Regions from separate parts of the Sodalis sp. C49 genome, predicted to be linked through region 2. Evidence: predicted binding sites of a transcription regulator. Region 2 holds the regulator's gene; each other region holds the start of a gene.
What was found. Region 2 encodes Fur, which represses iron uptake genes when iron is present. Its sites were predicted from a motif close to ATAATAATGAGAACNACTATCAA; they were not measured.
Positions count from the first base shown of each region.

Region 1: bfd (bacterioferritin-associated ferredoxin) is a predicted target of Fur. The motif match lies at 4,644-4,666, and genes of this name have one in related genera.
Region 3: fhuF (siderophore-iron reductase FhuF) is a predicted target of Fur. The motif match lies at 4,823-4,845, and genes of this name have one in related genera.

Region 1 is NZ_CP163303.1:4,204,018-4,210,423, forward strand. Features, by position in the region: gene rpsL (30S ribosomal protein S12) at 124-498, shown strand; gene rpsG (30S ribosomal protein S7) at 593-1,063, shown strand; gene fusA (elongation factor G) at 1,160-3,268, shown strand; gene tuf (elongation factor Tu) at 3,340-4,524, shown strand; gene bfd (bacterioferritin-associated ferredoxin) at 4,699-4,893, shown strand; gene bfr (bacterioferritin) at 4,967-5,446, shown strand; gene ABUK12_RS18880 (prepilin peptidase) at 5,588-6,331, opposite strand.
Region 2 is NZ_CP163303.1:2,126,449-2,132,854, reverse strand. Features, by position in the region: gene alsA (D-allose ABC transporter ATP-binding protein AlsA) at 1-961, opposite strand, end outside; gene alsB (D-allose transporter substrate-binding protein) at 1,019-1,954, opposite strand; gene alsR (transcriptional repressor AlsR) at 1,976-2,863, opposite strand; gene fur (ferric iron uptake transcriptional regulator) at 3,427-3,897, opposite strand; gene fldA (flavodoxin FldA) at 4,253-4,768, opposite strand; gene ybfE (LexA regulated protein) at 4,947-5,246, opposite strand; gene ABUK12_RS09635 (alpha/beta fold hydrolase) at 5,454-6,218, opposite strand.
Region 3 is NZ_CP163303.1:3,277,895-3,284,300, reverse strand. Features, by position in the region: gene ABUK12_RS14750 (ABC transporter permease) at 1-263, opposite strand, end outside; gene ABUK12_RS14745 (ABC transporter substrate-binding protein) at 311-1,906, opposite strand; gene ABUK12_RS14740 (GntR family transcriptional regulator) at 2,155-3,141, shown strand; gene ABUK12_RS14735 (creatininase family protein) at 3,138-3,833, shown strand; gene fhuF (siderophore-iron reductase FhuF) at 3,970-4,716, opposite strand; gene fhuD (Fe(3+)-hydroxamate ABC transporter substrate-binding protein FhuD) at 4,855-5,751, shown strand; gene fhuB (Fe(3+)-hydroxamate ABC transporter permease FhuB) at 5,748-6,406, shown strand, end outside.

The sequences.
Region 1 (6,406 bases), 2.1 Mb from region 2:
ATTGTATATTTCTTGACACCCTCACCCGTCGGCCATAAAATTCTGCGTCCTCGTTCTTTGCCTTGCGGCTTAACGAGGCGATTTATTACGTGTTTACGAAGCAAAAACCAGGAGTTTTATCGAATGGCAACAATTAACCAGCTGGTACGCAAGCCACGCACCATGAAGGTTGCTAAAAGCAACGTTCCGGCGCTGGAAGCATGCCCGCAAAAACGTGGCGTATGTACCCGCGTATATACCACCACCCCGAAAAAACCGAACTCCGCGCTGCGTAAAGTATGCCGTGTTCGTCTGACTAACGGTTTTGAAGTCACTTCCTATATCGGCGGTGAAGGCCATAACCTGCAGGAACACTCCGTGATCCTGATCCGTGGCGGTCGTGTAAAAGACCTTCCCGGTGTGCGTTACCACACCGTTCGCGGTGCGCTCGACTGCTCAGGCGTTAAAGACCGTAAGCAGGGCCGCTCCAAATACGGCGTGAAGAAGCCCAAGTCTTAATGGTTCTCCGTTAAGTAAGGCCAAACATTTTATTATTAATGTCAAAGAACTCATTGAGTTTTGGACAATCCTGAATTAACAACGGAGTTATCCCATGCCACGTCGTCGCGTCATTGGTCAACGTAAAATCCTGCCGGATCCTAAGTTCGGATCCGAGCTGTTGGCAAAATTTGTCAATATCCTGATGGTAGATGGTAAAAAATCTACTGCCGAAGCAATTGTCTATACCGCGCTGGAGACCCTGGCTCAGCGTTCCGGTAAAGGACATCTGGAAGCTTTCGAAGTAGCTCTGGACAACGTGCGCCCGACTGTCGAAGTCAAGTCCCGTCGCGTTGGTGGTTCTACTTATCAGGTGCCAGTAGAAGTTCGTCCGGTCCGTCGTAATGCCCTGGCAATGCGTTGGATCGTTGAAGCTGCTCGTAAACGCGGTGATAAATCTATGGCCCTGCGCCTGGCGAACGAACTTTCCGATGCAGCAGAAAATAAAGGCACTGCTGTTAAGAAACGTGAAGACGTTCACCGTATGGCAGATGCCAACAAGGCGTTCGCCCACTACCGCTGGTAATTATGCCGCTGTAGTCATGCTAACCAGGTGGGCGTGCGGACAGCTCGCCCTTCCTGGGTTAGCTCGAATAGAACGCCCCAGTAATCGAGGATACAAATGGCTCGTATAACACCAATTGTGCGTTATCGTAATATCGGTATCAGTGCGCACATCGACGCCGGTAAAACCACCACCACTGAACGTATTCTGTTCTATACCGGTGTAAACCATAAAATCGGTGAAGTCCACGATGGCGCTGCCACCATGGACTGGATGGAACAGGAACAAGAGCGCGGAATTACCATTACGTCCGCGGCGACCACCTGTTTCTGGTCCGGTATGGCTAAACAGTTTGATGCCCATCGCATCAACATCATCGACACCCCGGGACACGTTGACTTCACCATCGAAGTAGAACGTTCCATGCGTGTGCTTGATGGCGCGGTCATGGTTTACTGTGCGGTAGGCGGTGTGCAACCTCAGTCCGAAACCGTGTGGCGCCAGGCCAACAAATATAAAGTTCCGCGTATCGCGTTCGTGAATAAAATGGACCGTATGGGTGCGAACTACCTGCGCGTTGTTGAACAGCTGAAAACCCGTCTGGCCGCTAATCCGGTTCCGATCCAGCTGGCCATCGGCGCCGAAGAAAAATTCACCGGCGTTGTCGATCTGGTGAAGATGAAAGCCATCAACTGGAGTGAGGCCGATCAGGGCATCAGCTTCGAATACGAAGAGATCCCGGCTGAACTGCAGGAACTGGCGCAGAAGTGGCATCAACATATGGTTGAATCCGCGGCTGAAGCCAATGACGAGCTGATGGATAAATACCTCGGCGGCGAAGAACTGACCGAAGCAGAAATCAAGATGGGTCTGCGTCAACGCGTGCTGAACAACGAAATCATCCTGGTTACCTGCGGTTCTGCGTTTAAGAACAAAGGCGTACAGGCGATGCTGGATGCGGTAATCGAATACCTGCCGGCACCGACCGACGTTCAGGCCATCAACGGCGTGCTGGAAGACGGCGAGACCCATGCCGAACGCCATTCAAGCGATGACGAACCCTTTTCGGCGCTGGCGTTTAAAATCGCCACCGACCCGTTCGTGGGCAACCTGACCTTCTTCCGCGTTTATTCCGGTGTGGTTAACTCCGGCGATACCGTGCTGAACTCCGTTAAAGACAAACGTGAGCGTTTTGGCCGTATCGTGCAGATGCATGCCAACAAACGTGAAGAAATCAAGGAAGTCCGCGCCGGCGATATCGCCGCTGCGATTGGCTTGAAAGATGTGACCACCGGCGATACGCTGTGCGATCAGAGCAAGCCGATCATCCTGGAACGCATGGAGTTCCCGGAACCGGTTATCTCTGTGGCTGTAGAACCGAAAACCAAGGCCGACCAGGAAAAAATGGGTCTAGCCCTGGGCCGTCTGGCGCAGGAAGATCCGTCTTTCCGCGTCTGGACCGATGAAGAGTCCGGTCAGACCATCATCGCAGGTATGGGCGAGCTGCATCTCGAAATACTCGTCGATCGTATGCGTCGCGAGTTCAACGTTGAAGCTAACGTCGGTAAACCGCAGGTAGCGTACCGCGAAACCATCCGCAATACTGTTGAGCAAGAAGGCAAGTTTGTTCGTCAGTCCGGTGGTCGCGGTCAGTTCGGTCACATCTGGTTGCGTATCGAACCGATGGAACCAGGTGGTAAAGGCTACGAATTCCTTAATGAAATCGTCGGCGGCGTGGTTCCAAAAGAATACGTGCCCGCGGTGGATAAAGGCGTCCAGGAACAGCTGAAAAACGGCGTTCTGGCCGGATATCCGATTGTGGACGTCCGTGTTGCGGCCTTCGATGGTTCATACCACGAAGTCGACTCCTCGGAAATGGCGTTTAAAATTGCCGGTTCCATGGCGTTTAAAGAAGGCTTCATGAAAGCGAAACCAGTTCTGCTGGAACCTATCATGAAAGTTGAAGTTGAAACGCCTGAAGACTACATGGGTGACGTTATCGGTGACTTGAACCGTCGTCGCGGCATGATCGACGGCATGGAAGATACTGCGACCGGCAAGACCGTTCGTGCGCAGGTCCCCTTGTCTGAAATGTTTGGATATGCTACAGATCTGCGTTCACAGACTCAGGGCCGTGCTTCTTACTCCATGGAGTTCCTGAAGTACAATGAAGCACCGAACAATGTTGCTCAGGCCATTATCGAAGCCCGTAAAGCCGGTAAATAAGCTTTAGGGTCTACAATTAATATCCCGTGCTCTCTCCAATGGGGGAGAGCATAAGAGTAAGGAATATAGCCGTGTCTAAAGAAAAGTTCCAACGTACAAAACCGCACGTTAACGTCGGCACCATCGGTCACGTCGACCATGGTAAAACCACCCTGACCGCCGCCATCACCACCGTGCTGGCCAAAGCTTACGGCGGCAGCGCCCGTGCCTTCGATCAGATCGACAACGCACCGGAAGAAAAAGCCCGTGGTATCACCATCAACACGTCCCACGTTGAATACGATACCCCGGCCCGCCACTACGCGCACGTAGACTGCCCGGGACACGCCGACTATGTGAAAAACATGATCACCGGCGCCGCCCAGATGGATGGCGCAATCCTGGTGGTTGCCGCAACCGACGGCCCGATGCCGCAGACCCGCGAACACATCCTGCTGGCTCGCCAGGTAGGCGTTCCTTACATCATCGTCTTCATGAACAAATGCGACATGGTCGATGACGAAGAACTGCTGGAACTGGTTGAAATGGAAGTGCGCGAACTGCTGTCCCAGTACGACTTCCCAGGCGACGACACCCCGGTAATCCGTGGTTCCGCGCTGAAAGCACTGGAAGGCGACGAAGCCTGGACCTCTAAAATCATCGAACTGGCCGAAGCCCTGGATACCTACATTCCGGAACCGGTACGTGCGATTGACAAGCCGTTCCTGCTGCCTATCGAAGACGTATTCTCCATCTCCGGCCGCGGCACCGTGGTAACCGGTCGTGTGGAACGCGGCATCGTTAAAGTGGGCGAAGAAGTTGAAATCGTCGGCATCAAAGCCACCATCAAGACCACTTGTACCGGCGTTGAAATGTTCCGTAAACTGCTGGACGAAGGCCGTGCCGGTGAAAACGTCGGCGTCCTGCTGCGCGGCACCAAGCGTGACGACGTGGAACGCGGCCAGGTACTGGCTAAACCGGGTTCAATCCACCCGCATACCCAGTTCGAATCCGAAGTCTACATCCTGTCCAAGGATGAAGGCGGCCGTCATACGCCGTTCTTCAAAGGCTACCGTCCTCAGTTCTACTTCCGTACCACTGACGTGACCGGTACCATCGAACTGCCGGAAGGCGTGGAAATGGTTATGCCTGGCGACAACATCAAAATGGTTGTTAACCTGATTGCCCCGATCGCCATGGACGACGGCCTGCGTTTCGCTATTCGCGAAGGCGGCCGTACCGTTGGCGCCGGCGTGGTTGCCAAGGTTATCGCGTAAGACATTTCCGTTTTATGCAAAAAAGGGCGCCTTGGCGCCCTTTTTTTATTTGCTGCAAAAAGAAGCGGTTATTTACCGGCGACGGATATTTACAAAACAAAAATAGTTCTGCTATTGAAATGACACTCGTTCTCATTTAAATTATGCCTAATTTGATTTTAATGAGTATGAAAAATGTACGTTTGTTTGTGTAATGCGGTAAGCGATACTGCCATACGCAAGGCGGTAAGAAACTACCAACCGAAGACGTTTCAAGAACTTAAAAGTGTCGTGCCGGTGGCGAATAAATGCGGTAAATGCGCATGCAAGGCCCGGTTGGTTATGGAAGACGAATTACAGCAGTTAGTGCCGTTTGAAAAAATTGCATAATTAGTAGGGTTATTACCTTGATTTACTCTGACGCGGTTATATTCTGTACATTACCGCAACGGAGGAGTGAATTATGAAAGGCGATGACCAAATTATCACCCATCTCAATACCCTGCTTGGCAACGAGCTGGTAGCCATCAATCAGTACTTCCTGCACGCCCGTATGTTTAAGAACTGGGGGCTGATGCGTCTGAACGACATTGAATACCACGAATCCATCGATGAAATGAAGCACGCCGATCGTTATATCGAGCGTATTCTTTTCCTGGAGGGACTGCCTAACCTGCAGGATCTGGGCACGCTTAACATCGGGCAAAATGTCGAGGAAATGCTGCGTTCGGATTTGAACCTGGAACTGCAGGGCGCGCAGGATCTGCGCGAAGGCATCTCTTATGCCGACAGCGTCCGGGATTATGTCACCCGCGATCTGCTGATCGAGATATTGGCGGACGAAGAGCACCATATCGATTTCCTGGAAACCGAACTGGATTTAATCAAACTGGTCGGCCTGCAGAACTATCTCCAGTCCCAGTTAAAAGATGCGGCGCAATAGGCGTCAGGCTGTTCCCCGCTAAATAATGATAAAGCAACGCCTGCGCATGATGCGACGGTTATGACCGATACGCATCGGCTCCTGGCTGCCGCGTTTCCGGCGTAACCTGGCCGCATTGTCATGTGCGGCCGGGCAGTGGCGCTAAGGGCCGATGTATATCCACCAGCCTGCCAGCGCCAGGCAGGGACCAAAGGGAATGTCTTTATCCGCCGTCCGGCGCCGCAGCCACCACGCTATCCCGGTCAGCGCCGCGCTCGCGCATAACAGCGGCAACGCTTGCCATCCCAGCCAGGCCCCCAGCCCGCTCAGCAGCTTGATATCGCCGCCGCCCAGCCCCGCGTAGCCTCTCACCCGGTAAAACACCCCGTTCAGCAGCCACAGGCCGCCGCCGCCGCACAGCGCGCCCAGCAGGCCGGCATAGAGCGATTGCGGCTCGCCAAGGGGGCTTAGCAGTCCGCACAGCAGGAAGGGCAGGGTAAGCCGGTCGGGCAGCAGCAGGGTATGATAGTCAATCCAGCTCAGCGTTAATAAAAACCAGCTGAACACCAGGCCGCTCACCAGGCGTTCCGCCGGCAGGGCGGCGAACGCCGCCAGGAACGCCAGCGCGCAGCTTGCCTCGCAGCGCCGTTTCCACATCTGGCGGGACAGCATTGTCCACGCGGCGCGGCGGGCCCCAGGCGCCGCGGAAGCCCGCTGGCCGGAGATCGCCGTAAGCCGGCCATACGCCAACCGTCCCCCGCCGGCGCAACCGCCGCCCGGCAGTGGCCCGCGCCGCGCCGCCGTGGCGCCTGGCAGCGCGCGGGCCCATCCGAGAATGCGCCGGGCGAGATGGCCCATGATGACGCCATACAAGAGCAGGCAGAAAACCGACAATACCGTTATCACGCGCGCCTTCCTTCCCTTATCCCGGCATCCCAGCTGGCATAAGCCTGCCTGAAATCGGCGCCGCCGCCCATTCTG
Region 2 (6,406 bases):
TGCCGCTGCTTTTCGGTTCCACGCCGAAGATGCAGTTCATGAATTCGGTGCGTCCCGACCCCACCAGTCCGGCAAAGCCCATGATTTCGCCCTTTTTTACCTGGAAGGAGACGTGCTTGACCCGGCGTTTATCCCGGCTGGTGATATTCTCCACCGCAAAGATGATATCGGCGTCCCCCGTGTCGCCGCCAACCTTCTCCTTAAGGGAGCGAAAGCGGTTTTGCAGCTCGCGTCCGACCATCAGCCGGACAATATCATCGTTGGTCACCTGTCCCATCTGCCCGGACGCGACGCTGCTGCCGTCCTTTAGCACCGTATAGCGGTTGCAGATGCGGCGTATTTCGTTAAGCTTATGCGATATATAGACAATCGCCGTGCCGTCCTGGCGCAGCTGGTTCATGATCAGGAACAGATAATCCACTTCGTTATAGGTCAGGGAAGAGGTCGGCTCGTCCATGATGATCACCCTGGCGTCCAGCATCAGGGTCTTGGCGATTTCCAGCATTTGCTTTTGGCTGATGGACAGGTTGCCCACCTTTTCGTCAAGCCGTATTTTCAGCCCCACGCGCAGCAGCATAATAGCCGCTTTGGTACGCATGTCGTGCCAGTCCACCACGTTTACGCCGAACACTTTTTTTACCGGCAGACGGCCGATAAATAAATTCTCCAACACGGTTAATTCATCGATAACGCTTAATTCCTGGTAAATTATACCAATGCCCAATCTGGCAGCGACTTTATGATCGAGCTTCGCGTACTCGACATCATTAATTATTATTTTCCCCGCCGTCGGTTCATAAATACCGGAAAGTATTTTCATCAAGGTTGATTTGCCGGCGCCGTTTTCACCTAATAAAGCATGTATCTCATTAGGGTATATTTCCAGGTCAACTGATTGCAACGCCTGGACGGGACCAAAGGATTTGGCGATCCCCTCCATTTTAATATATGGAGTGCTCATATTACTCTCCGGATTAATGACAAGACGGCGGGAATAGGCGGTCTTGCGGCACCTGGACTATTTGGTGACTAATATAGAATCGACGGTTTCAATTTTCGGCTGGGCATCAAGCGCAATCAGCTTGCCCGCTTTCACCGTATTCACCAGGATGGCCAGGCCGTTGGCGCCGATTTCCGCCGGATTCTGGGCCACGGTGGCGGTCATCATGCCCTGGGCGACCATCTTGCGCGCCTCGGGAATACCGTCGGTGCCGACCACCAGGATCTTGCCGGTCTGTCCCGCGTTGGCCACCGCCTGCGCCACGCCCATCGCCATGGTATCGTTGGCGCAGTAGAAGGCCTTCAGCTGGGGATGACGTTGCAGCACATTGGTCGCCACGTCCAGCGCCTTGATGCGATCCCAATCCGCCGGCTGGCTGGCCACCAGCTTGATATGGCTGTTGGCCTTGAACTCCGCGGTCGCGCCGTTGCGCCGCGCCTCGCCAGAGGCGTTGCCGGCCTTGCCTTCGATAATGGCCACTTCGCCGCCCTGGGCGCCCAAGCTGTCGATGATAAATTTGGCGCCTTTCGCGCCGACCGCGACATTATCGGTGGTGATAAAGGCTTCGACGTTGCCCTTGGCCTTGGCCAGGCTGGCTAAATCGATTTTTTCGTCGAGGTTAACCAGGTGAATCCCTTTCTGATAAGCCTTGGCGACGGGAATCACCAGATTCACCGCCGATAAAGGCGCAAAGGCGATGCCTTTATAATTCTTATTGGTTAAATCCTCGAATAATTGTAATTGCGATTGGAAGTCGCCTTCCGACGGTGACGCGAATATATCCACCGTCACGCCGAGATCCTGGGCCTTTTTCTCAATGCCTTGTTTCATCTCTACCCAGAAAGGGTTGGATAATGTTTTAAGAACAACGGCGTAATCGGCTGCCGCGTGGACCACGGTGGACAACATCAGTCCACAGGCGGCGCCACCGGCCAATTTAAGAAATTTATTCATTATTCTATCTCCAAAAGAGAATTATTTATAATCACGCTTCAGGTACTTGGTAATGGAACTCGTTTTTTCCAGGTTTTTATTCGCCAGCTCGATATCCTGCCGCGCTACCGAGACATAAAACGCATCCAGCAGCGTAAGCTGCAAAATACGGGCCGAAGCGTTTCTGCCTAATAACGGCGTTTCCGGCGCCGGTGAACAAATATTAAAATCAGCCAGCTGGGCTATAGGGGAATTGCTGCTATGGGTAATACAAATGATCTTGGCCCCATTATCCTTGGCAATCGACACCACCCGTTTCAGATCGCTGGTGCGGCCCGAATGGGATACCACCAACGCCACATCGCCCGGTTGCAACAGGGAGGCCGACATCATCATCAAATGCGCGTCCAGGTAGGCATTGCAACGCAAGCCGATTTTCAGGAATTTATGCTGCACGTCCGCGCAAATGGAATTAGAGCCGCCGACGCCGTACAGCTCGCGCTGATGGCCGGCAAAAAAGCATTGGGCCGCCTGCTGGATGACGTTGGCGTCGACTATCGCCTGGCCTTCGACAATGGTGCGTACGGTCAGGTTAAACACTTTGTTGACCACATCCTCCGGGCTGTCGGTGGGCGAGAGTTCGGCGGTGATATCATGGTCGGCATGATCGAAGTACTCGACGATGGCGCTGCGCAGCTGGCGAAAGCCGCTGAAACCGAGAATTTTCGACACCTTGACAATCATGGCTTCCGACAGGCCCAGACTCAGGGCCACCTCTTTGATCCCCGAGACGTCGGTGAGGTTGCCGGGAGATAAAAACCACTCCACTATCCGGCTTTCGTTTTCAGTCATGCCTTCTTGTTTAATACGAATATAAGGAGCAATGCCTATGCCGCGCGGCATATCGTTTTGCAGTTCCGCATCATTCATCTGGACTATCTCTGGTGATTAACATTGCCTGTCACTATATCACCATGGCGAAAGTTTAAAATCTGCTGCGAACTTCACGTTTTTTATTAATTTATAAATTAACTTTTTGTGTAAAAATCGAGTCACCGATCCGGGTTAATTTCAGGAAGGTATTTTTGGCTATATTAATTCAATAAAATCATATAATTAAAATGTATCTTTTGTTGTCGCTTACTGCTGGCAGCGAAAAATAGCTTTATCATCATATTCACAGAATAATTTACCCGGTGAAAAAATCGCAATAAAAACGCTGGCGTTTCAATGTATTACGCAGACGAGCCCAAAAAAGCGTCGCAGGGCCTCAATTTATTCTTTATTTATTTTTATTTTCTGTGAAGTTTTCTGGAGTTTGCCGGCGGTGAGCACGGCGGTGATTGGCGGATACGACGCTTGTCGACGCGCTTCGGGAAGGAAACGTTACCAGGGAAGGGGACGGGCGGCGTTTAGCCTCATTGAAAAAAATCGTTGCAGGGTGAGAAAGCGGCGCGATAACAGCCGCTTTGGAGAAACGGACCGCGCCGCGGTTATTCTTTTACGCCGTTGAGCATATCGGCGTGATCGTGCAGCGTTTCGTCTTCGCGGCAGTTGCCGATTTCACAATGCCCATACAGATATAAGCTATGGTTGGTCAGCTTGATATTGTGCCTTTTGGCAATATCACGCTGGCGCGCTTCGATGAACTCGTCGCGAAATTCGATAACCTTGCCGCAGTCCAGACAGATCAGGTGGTCATGATGATACTGTTGCGTCAGTTCAAAAACGGATTTGCCGCCTTCAAAATTGTGGCGGGTTACGATACCGGCGTCGTCAAATTGGTTTAGCACGCGATATACCGTGGCCAGGCCGATTTCCTCACCCATATCGATCAGTTTTTTGTACAGATCTTCCGCACTGACGTGATGGCATTCCGGATCTTGCAACACTTCCAGAATCTTCAGTCTGGGAAGGGTGACTTTCAGGCCGGCCTTCTTCAATGCAATATTATTGTCAGTCATGCGGGTTTAGTCCTGTTACTTTGATAATCTGATTGTAGGCTAGCTTAGCCTATAACATCGGTCGGCCCGAAAAATGTGACGCCGTCTCATTATAAGACTGCCTGTCCAAAATGAAAACCGCGCCTTGTTAACAACTATAGCCCGTTTCAGGGGGCGAATTCTGCAACATTTTGCTAAAAAGGGTGGAACCGCTGCGCTATTGTACCGCGTTGTGGATAAAAGTTAAAAACTTGTATCTATTAATTTGAAAGGATTTAGTTATCAGTGAGGTTGGCGGCGCCGTCCCGACGCCATGACGGCAACCGATTCTCTTGCCGGGCGCCGTCGCGACGGCACCCTCCCGCACGGCTTGACTTTAGCTGAGCTGCAATTCAGCGCTGATTTGCTTCACCCAGCCGTCCACGCGTTCATTGGTCAGCTCGGGCTGGCGGTCTTCGTCAATGGCCAGGCCGATGAAGTGATTGTCGTCCGCCAGTCCTTTCGACGCTTCGAAATGATAGCCGGCGGTGGGCCAGTGACCGACGATGGTCGCGCCGTTGGGCTCGATAATGTCGCGAATGGTGCCCATGGCGTCACAGAAATATTCGGCGTAATCCTCCTGATCGCCACAGCCGAACAGCGCCACTTTTTTGCCGGAGAAATCTATTTCTTCCAGGGTGGGGAAAAAATCATCCCAGTCACATTGCGCTTCGCCGTAATACCAGGTCGGGATGCCGAGCAGCAGGGTGTCGAACCGCGCCAGGTCTTCTTTACTACTTTTGGCAATGTCATGAACTTCGGCAACATCCGCACCCAGTTGCTTCTGAATCATTTTGGCAATATTTTCGGTATTGCCGGTGTCACTGCCAAAAAAAATGCCTACAGTTGCCATGAATTTGAAAACCTCTTAAATATTATGGATATGTTCCGTAACAGAATCAGCGATGCTCTGCGGCAATCATAGCAGACCCTTATGCGGGGAGAAACTCGCCGGCCGGGTTTTGTCGCAAATTTGCCCCGTCCGCGGCCTTGGGCCCTGGACGGGATGGCGCTTTACCGGGCCGGCAAGTTTATTCCGGATGCGGATCCGCGCCTTGTTGCCGTTCAAGCTCGGCCAGTAAAATCAATTCGATCAGCTCGCTGCGCGACAGGTTTTGCCGGTAGGCCAGCTCATTTAACGCATCCACCGCCTCGGCGTTGATTTTCAGCTCCACCCGGCGCAGGCCGCGCTTTTTATCCCGGCGCAGCTGGTTACGCTTGTTGATGCGCAACTGCTCATCGCGGGACAGGGGGTTCGTCTTCGGTCTTCCCGGGCGCCGCTCATCGATAAATAAATCCAGGGTGGTGCGGTCCGTTTGTTCTTTTGCCATAGGTCATGAAGGGATTGTGCATCAAGAAGCAGGCGGGCAAACCCCGGCCGGCGGCGTGGCTGGCTACGCCGCCGGACGCGCATCGCCCGTAACGTTATGTTTTATGTACGCCGGGGCTGCCATAAAACACAGCGGGCCATGTTACCCCAGCCCGGTAGCAAACGACAATATTAAACTCGCCGGCGCTAATCCCGGCGGCGGCCCGGCCTATTCTTCCAGGAAACGGGCCAGGGCGCGCATGACCGCCGCGGGTTTCTCCGCATGAACCCAATGACCGGCGCCGGCGACCACATGCGCCCGCGCCCGGGGGAACTGGCGTTGGATCGCCTGGCGGTAACCGTCATCCAGATAGGGCGATTTTTCACCGCGGATAAACAGCACCGGCCCTAGCCAGGGCGCCGACTCCCGCCAGCCGATAAGCGCCGGATAGTTATCCCACAGCGCCTCGACGTTAAACCGCCACCGGCCCTGGTGAAAGGATTTCAGCAAAAACTGGATGGTTTCCTCATCAAGGGCGTCATGGCGCATGAGCGCCGCCGCCTCCGTGCGCTGTGTGACGCCCGCCGCCTCGACGCGCCTGAGCGCGGCGAAGACGTTGTCATGGTGACGGGTGGGGTAGGCCACCGGCGCCATATCGATAACCGCCAGCCGCGCAACGCGGCCGGGCGCCTGGGCGGCGAGGGTCATGGCGACCTTGCCGCCCATGGAATGGCCGATGAGGTGACCGGCGTCGATATGCAACGCATCAAGCAATTCGATCACGTCCCGGCTCATGGCGGCGTAACCGGCATCGTGGTCATGGGGGGACAAGCCGTGATTGCGCAGATCAATCTGCAGGGTGGCGTGGTGTTCCCCAAGCGGCCTGGCCAGCACGCCCAGGTTATCAAGGCTACCGAACAGCCCGTGCAGCAATATCACCGGCAGTGCTTCACCCGGCTGCCGGGCAGGTTGCAGACGATAGTGTAATTTCATCCTGATCCTCATGGCGATAACAGAGCCTGATAGCCTATCATGAGTTATCCGTCCCGCGGCCGTAAAAAAAGCGGCGGCGCCAGGAAGGCCCTCGGGGGAAATTCCGACTTTTTACCGAAGCCGGATACTAGCGCTATTCGCGGGGCCGGTTTAGCTTGTATAATCCTTTTGATTGATTTATGAGAAGA
Region 3 (6,406 bases), 1.2 Mb from region 2:
GGGCTGTGCAGCACATAGGAGTCGCCCAGGTTGCCGGTCAGCACCTGGCGGGCAAAAAAGAAAAATTGCACCGGCAGCGGTTTGTCCAGTCCCAGCTGTGCGTTGATCCTCGCCACGTCGGCCTCGGTGCTGCGATCGCCAATCATGGCGCTGGCGGGATCGCCCGGCAGCAGCCGTACAATGGCGAAAGTCACCACCAGGATCACCAGCAACGTGGGGATAATCAGCAAAATACGTTTAACGATATAGGCAAACTCTGACACCCCTCTCTTCTCCTGTTCCAGGTTCCGGCCGTTAACCTGCGTCGACGTTATTTGCGCGTCAGGTAGGTTTCGGCAAACAGGTTATTGCCCAGCGGAATCTGCACAAAGCCGTGCACCGTCTTATTCAACGCCACCGGATAAGGGCTTTCATACAGCGGCACGATCGGCCCCTGGGCGTTAAAGATCGCCTGAATTTGTTGATAATCGGCCGCGCGTTTTTGCGCATCGATTTCCTGCTGGGATTGCTCAAACAGCTGGTCTACCCGATCGTTTTTCCAGCCCGAATGCACCGCCTGGATATTTTTCGAATAAGCGAAGTAAGAGGTGATTTCATTGGGATCGGCAATATCATCGGTCCAGGTAGATAAGCGCATGCCGAAATCGCCCTTGCGATAGCGGTCGGTTTCCGTGGCGTGGTCCACCTGGGTGATGGTGAGTTTAACGCCCACCTGCGCCCACATCTGCTGCAGGGCGGTGGCGATGCTGATTTCGTCCTCATTGCCGGCCAGCACCATGATATTGGCGCTGAAACCGCTGGCGAAACCGGCCTGATCCAGCAGCTGTTTGGCCTTGGCCGTATCCACCGGATAGAGCGGTTTGTCGCCTACGTGCCCCGGCGTGCCGCTGGAAATATAAGACGTCATCGGCGTGCCGATGCCATAGGTCACCAGTTGGATAATGCCTTGCTTATCGGTGGCGTAGTTCAGCGCCTGGCGCACCTTTTCATTGGCCAGCGGATTGGCCGCGCCCTGGTACTGCGGGCGCACGTTCAGGCTGACGTATTCCACCCGGGTGGAGGGAAACAGTTTCATATCAATGGCCGGATTGGCCTTCAATTCGTTGACGCGCGAATACGGGATAAACTCGGTGGCGTCCAGCTCGCCCGACTGTAACTTCAGGATGCGCGTGGCGTCGTCCGGGACGATCTCGAAGGTAATGCCGTCGAGATAGGGCAGCGGCTTGCCGTCGGCGCCGTTGCGCCAGTAATACGGGTTGCGCACCAGGGTCATGGTGGCGTTATGCTGCCAGGATTTCAGCACATAGGGGCCGGACCCCACCGGATGCTCGGCGAAAGCTTCCGCTTTTTGCTGGTCGGTGGCGCCCGGCGTCGCCTCGAACTGCTTTTTCGGCATGATGGAGGTATTAAACGCCGTCAGGGCGCTGAGGATGGCCGGGTCCGGGTGTTTCAGATGCAGGGTAATGGCGTTGGCGCCGTCAATGGAGACGCTGGCGATGGAATCGACCATAAATTGCCATACCCCGTTGCCGGGCTTGCTGGCGCGTTCCAGCGACCATTTAACATCTTCTGCGGTAATCGGCGATCCATCGGAGAACTTGATATTATCGCGCAGGGTCAGGCTGACGCTTTTGCCGTCGGCGGCGATATTCCATTTGTCCGCCAGGCCCGGTTCGATGCCTTTGCCGTCGGCGGTGGGAAACAGGAGCGTGTCATACAGATTCGACAGGATCCAGATATCGGTATTGTTTTCATTCAATACCGGTTCCAGGAACGAACTATCGCTATAGCGGCCATAGACCAGCGTGCCGCCGCGCTGCACGGTATCCGCCGCCCAGGCGTGGGCCAGTGGTAGCGCGCCCGCCGTCAGCAAGGCGATTAACGTTATCCGATGCATAACCTTCATTGTGCCCATCCCCTTATCGCTTGGAAAATGATCCCCGCCGGAAAATCCCGCGTCACTGTTCTAATGCAGTAGTACGATATTTGAAGCAATGATCGTTTAATGTCAATAAAAGGCAGTAAAAAAGGCATTATTTTGTCATAGGAAAATGCTATAGCCCGTTGAATAGGAAAATATGCCCGCTGTGCTTGCGTTAGCTAAGCTTATAACGATAGTGTATTAGTAAATTAGCACGCATTAATGGGCGGTTTGTGGACTTCCAACTTGATAGAACATTGTCGCTCCCGTTGGGGATGCAGTTGCGGGGGCTGGTGGAGTATGCCATCACCTTCGGCGCGCTAAAGCCGGGGGATAAATTGCCCTCGGTGCGCGACATGGCCGAGCGGGTCGGCGTGGCGCCGATGACCGTGGCGCAGGTTTATCGCGAGTTGAAACAGGCTGAACTGATCTACAGCAAGCCCGGCTCCGGTACCTTTATCGCCGACGCCGCCCAGGTCCTGCGCCACAGCGACAAGCGGTTGACCGATCTGCATCAGCACATCGACGCCCTGATCGATCGGGCGCAGGACCTGTCTTTATCGGCGGCCGACCTCGCCGCCCTGGTCACCAACCGGTTCCATCACCGCCAGCGGCGCGCCAGGACCAAAACGGTGCTGGTGGTGGGTAATTTTATCGAGTCCGCCCGCGATTATGCGCAGATTATCGCCGGCACCCTGGGCGACGGCGCGCAGCTGGATGCGACGACGCTGTCGATACTGACCGCCGATAACCGCGCGCGCGAGCAGGCGCACAGCGCCGATCTGATCCTGACCTTTGCCCACCGCCGGCGCGAGGTGATGAGCCTGCTGCCCGGTATGCGGGTTATTAATATCAGCTTTATCCCCTCCGAGCAGACCCGGCGGGCGCTGGCGTCGCTTGATCCCCTTGCCAGGGTGCTGGTGGTGTCGATCTTCCCGGAGTTTACCGCGCTGATGAAAACCGGGGTGCAGCGCTTCGCCCCGCATGTGCAGTCCATTACCGTGGTGCATCGGGACGACCCTGAACTGAACCGCTATCTGGCGCATGCCGATGTGCTGGTCTACGCCACCGGCGCCGAGGCGTTACAGGACGCCTTATCTCCTGGCCAACAGGCGTTTGAATACCGGCATATTCCTGACAGCGGCGATATCAGGCGTGTGGTGATGCCGCTGCTGACGCCGGATGTGCCCTCCGTGACCGGATTGAAGGAAATATCATGAAAATCAGTGAAATGAATTGGCAGCAGTTGGAAGAATACCTGGGCCGGGACGATCGGGTGGTGGTGCCGCTGGGCAGTACGGAGCAGCATGCGTTTCTCAGCCTGTCGGTGGATTCCATCCTGGCCGAAAAGGTCGCCGTCGAGGCGGCCGAGCCGCTGGGCATACCGGTATTCCCGGTAATGCCGTTCGGCATGACGCCGGCGTTCAGCGATTTTCCCGGCACCATCAGCCTGCGGGTCGGCACTTACCTCCGGCTGCTGTACGATATTCTCGATAATCTGAAACGGCAGGGCTTTAAGCGCGTCCTGCTGGTTAACGGCCACGGCGGCAATATGCCGGCGCAGCATATTATCAGCGAATGGATGGTGGCCAATCCCGAGGTGATGGTACAGCTGCATAACTGGTGGTGCGCGCCGCTCACCTGGGCAAAGGTACAGCAAACCGATCCGGTGGCCTCGCATGCCTCATGGATGGAAAATTTCCCCTGGACCCGGCTGGCGGGCGTCGCCCAGCCGGACCGGCAAAAACCGATGCTCGATCTGGTCGGCTTTCGCAAGCTCAATCCGGCCAAGGCCCGCGCGATGCTGGGCGACGGCAACTACGGCGGGTATTATCAGCGCGCCGACGAGGAGATGCTGGCCCTCTGGCAGGTGGGTGTCGAAGAAACCCGGCGCGTGATGGAACTGCTCTGATCGCCGCCCGGGCAAGGCACCGTGCGGGGAGCCGTTTATGCGGCGGGAGTACCCGCGGCGCGAGCGGCCGCCGGTGCGAGGCCTGGGGCGCGGAGAAATACGTCTTGCCCGGCGTCATGCCCGCAGTGGCGAACGCTTAGCCCTGCTGTTCCCGATGCCGGCATTTACGCTCTTGCGCCACCAACAGCGGGCAGCTCGGGCAATATTCCAGGCCGCTGAGCTTATAGCGCAGGCAGCACAGCCGGCGGATGATTTTCGGGCCGGCCTCGTGCTCCACCACCCGTACCGGCTGATACAGCCGGTTGGGTGCGCCGTCCGCCAGGGTTTTGGTGGCGAGAAACGCCCTGGCTTCCCCGGTATCGGCGCCTTGTTCCGCGGCCATATCGATGCCGTGGGCGACGCGGATGGCGGCGTTGTTCCAGAACAGGCCCGGCCTGATGCCGGCCAACTGGCCGAAGGTCCGGCAAACCGGCAGCACATGCGTCTCCAGCAGTTGCCCGAACAGGGCGGGGATGGCGACGCCGCCGGCGATTTTTGCGCCGCGATCGGCCAGGATAAATTTTTCCGGCACGGCGGATTGCGCTCCCTGGGTAAACTGAATCGCGCGCGGATCCGCCGGCAGCCGCCAGTCATGCAGCAGCGCGATCCTTGTCCAGGGCGCCAGCAGCAGGGCAAAATACCACTGCGACCACATGGAGATCACCGCCGCCCGGTCGCCCCCTTCGTTCAGCCGCAGGAACGGCTCCAGTAGCGCCAGCGCCGTTTCCGGCGCGCATAAATCCGCCGCCGAATAGCCCGTTCCGCCGCTGGGAACGGAGAAGAGAAAACTGCCGTTGATATCAATGGCGCATCCGGGGGTGGGTGCTGCTGCGTCAGGCTTCATACGCTTCCTGTATCGATCGGGACTATTGATTAAGGACAAGGCAAAGAGCTTCCGGCAGGCGGGCGGCTTGCGGTCTCTCTCCGAATGCGCATAATAGGCGATCAAAATCAGAATGATAACTATTAATATTTAAAATTTATGCAGACTCATGATGCCTATCGCCGACGTCTTTTACAGGCGATGGCCGTGTTGCCCTGGTGGTTTTCCCGCCGCGCCGCCGCCGCGCCCATACCCGATGCGGCACGTATTATCGCGCTGGAGTGGCGCCCGGCGGAGCTGCTGCTGGCCCTTGGCGTGACGCCGATGGCCATTGCCGACGCGCCGAATTACCGCAGCTGGGTGGCGGAGCCGGCGCTGCCGCCGTCGGTGCTGGACGTGGGGCTGCGCAACGAACCGAATATGGAAGCGATGCAGCGCCTGGCGCCCTCGCTGATCCTGCTATCGGAGGGTTTTGGCCCGGCGCCTGCAAGCGTCGCGTCCATTGCGCCCACCATGACCTTCCGTTTTAGCCGGCAAGGCGATCGGCCTTTGGCCGTGGCCCGCCAGGATATCGCCGCCCTGGCCGGGCGCCTGGGGATGCCGGATCGGGCGCAACGACATATGGCCGATCTCGACCGGCAACTGGACCAGACCCGGCAGCGGCTGGCGTCTGGATCCCTTCCGCTTCCCCCCGTCTTGCTGTTTTCCTTTATCGACAGCCGCCGCATCATGGTTATCGGCAAAAACAGCCTGCTCCAGGATGTGCTGGATCGGGTGGGGGTGGCGAACGCCTGGGACGGCGAGGAAAATGTCTGGGGCAGCGCAACGGTGGGCCTTGAGCGGCTGGCGCAGTTCCGGGGCGTCAGGGCGCTGTGTTTTCATCGCGGCGCCCAGGATCCCCTGGCGGAAGTGGCCGGTTCCACGCTTTGGCAAACGCTGCCTTTTGTCCGGGAAAAACAGCTGCGGGTGCTGCCCGCGGTGTGGTTTTTCGGCGCCACCCTTGCCGCCATGCGCTTTTGCCGGATGCTCGGGCAGGCGATGGAGCCACGGGCATGAGTAAACGCGTTCCGCGCTTATCCGCCGCATTGGTCCTGGCGTTGTCGCTTGCCGCGCTGTCGCTTGCGGTATTTAATTTAACCCTTCAGCTCGCGCCCGGTTTATGGTGGCGGGCGGCGTGCCATCCCGATACCGGCAGTATTGATCAAATGCTGTTTCACTACAGCCTGCTGCCGCGCACCGCGCTCTCGCTGCTGGTGGGCGCCGGGCTGGGGCTGGTGGGGGTGGTGTTCCAGCAAATACTGCGCAATCCGCTGGCCGAACCCACCACGCTCGGGGTGTCGGCGGGCGCGCAACTGGGGCTCACGGTGGCGACCCTCCTGGCGTTGCCGGGCGACGAGGCGACCCGCCAACTGGCGACGATAGCCGGCGCGCTGGCGGTGGGCGGCCTGGTGTTCGGCGTTTCCTGGGGGCGCCGGTTGTCGCCGGTCACCCTGATTCTGGCGGGATTGGTCTTGGGGCTTTACTGCGGGGCGGCCAAAAGCCTGCTGGCGCTGCTTAACTATGAGCGGCTGCAAACCCTTTTTCTCTGGAGCAGCGGCATGCTCAACCAGCAGGATTGGAGCAGGGTACAGTTCCTGCTGCCCCGGCTGGCCGTCGGCCTGCTGCTGATATTGCTGATGCTGCGACCGCTGATGCTGATGGGATTGGATGA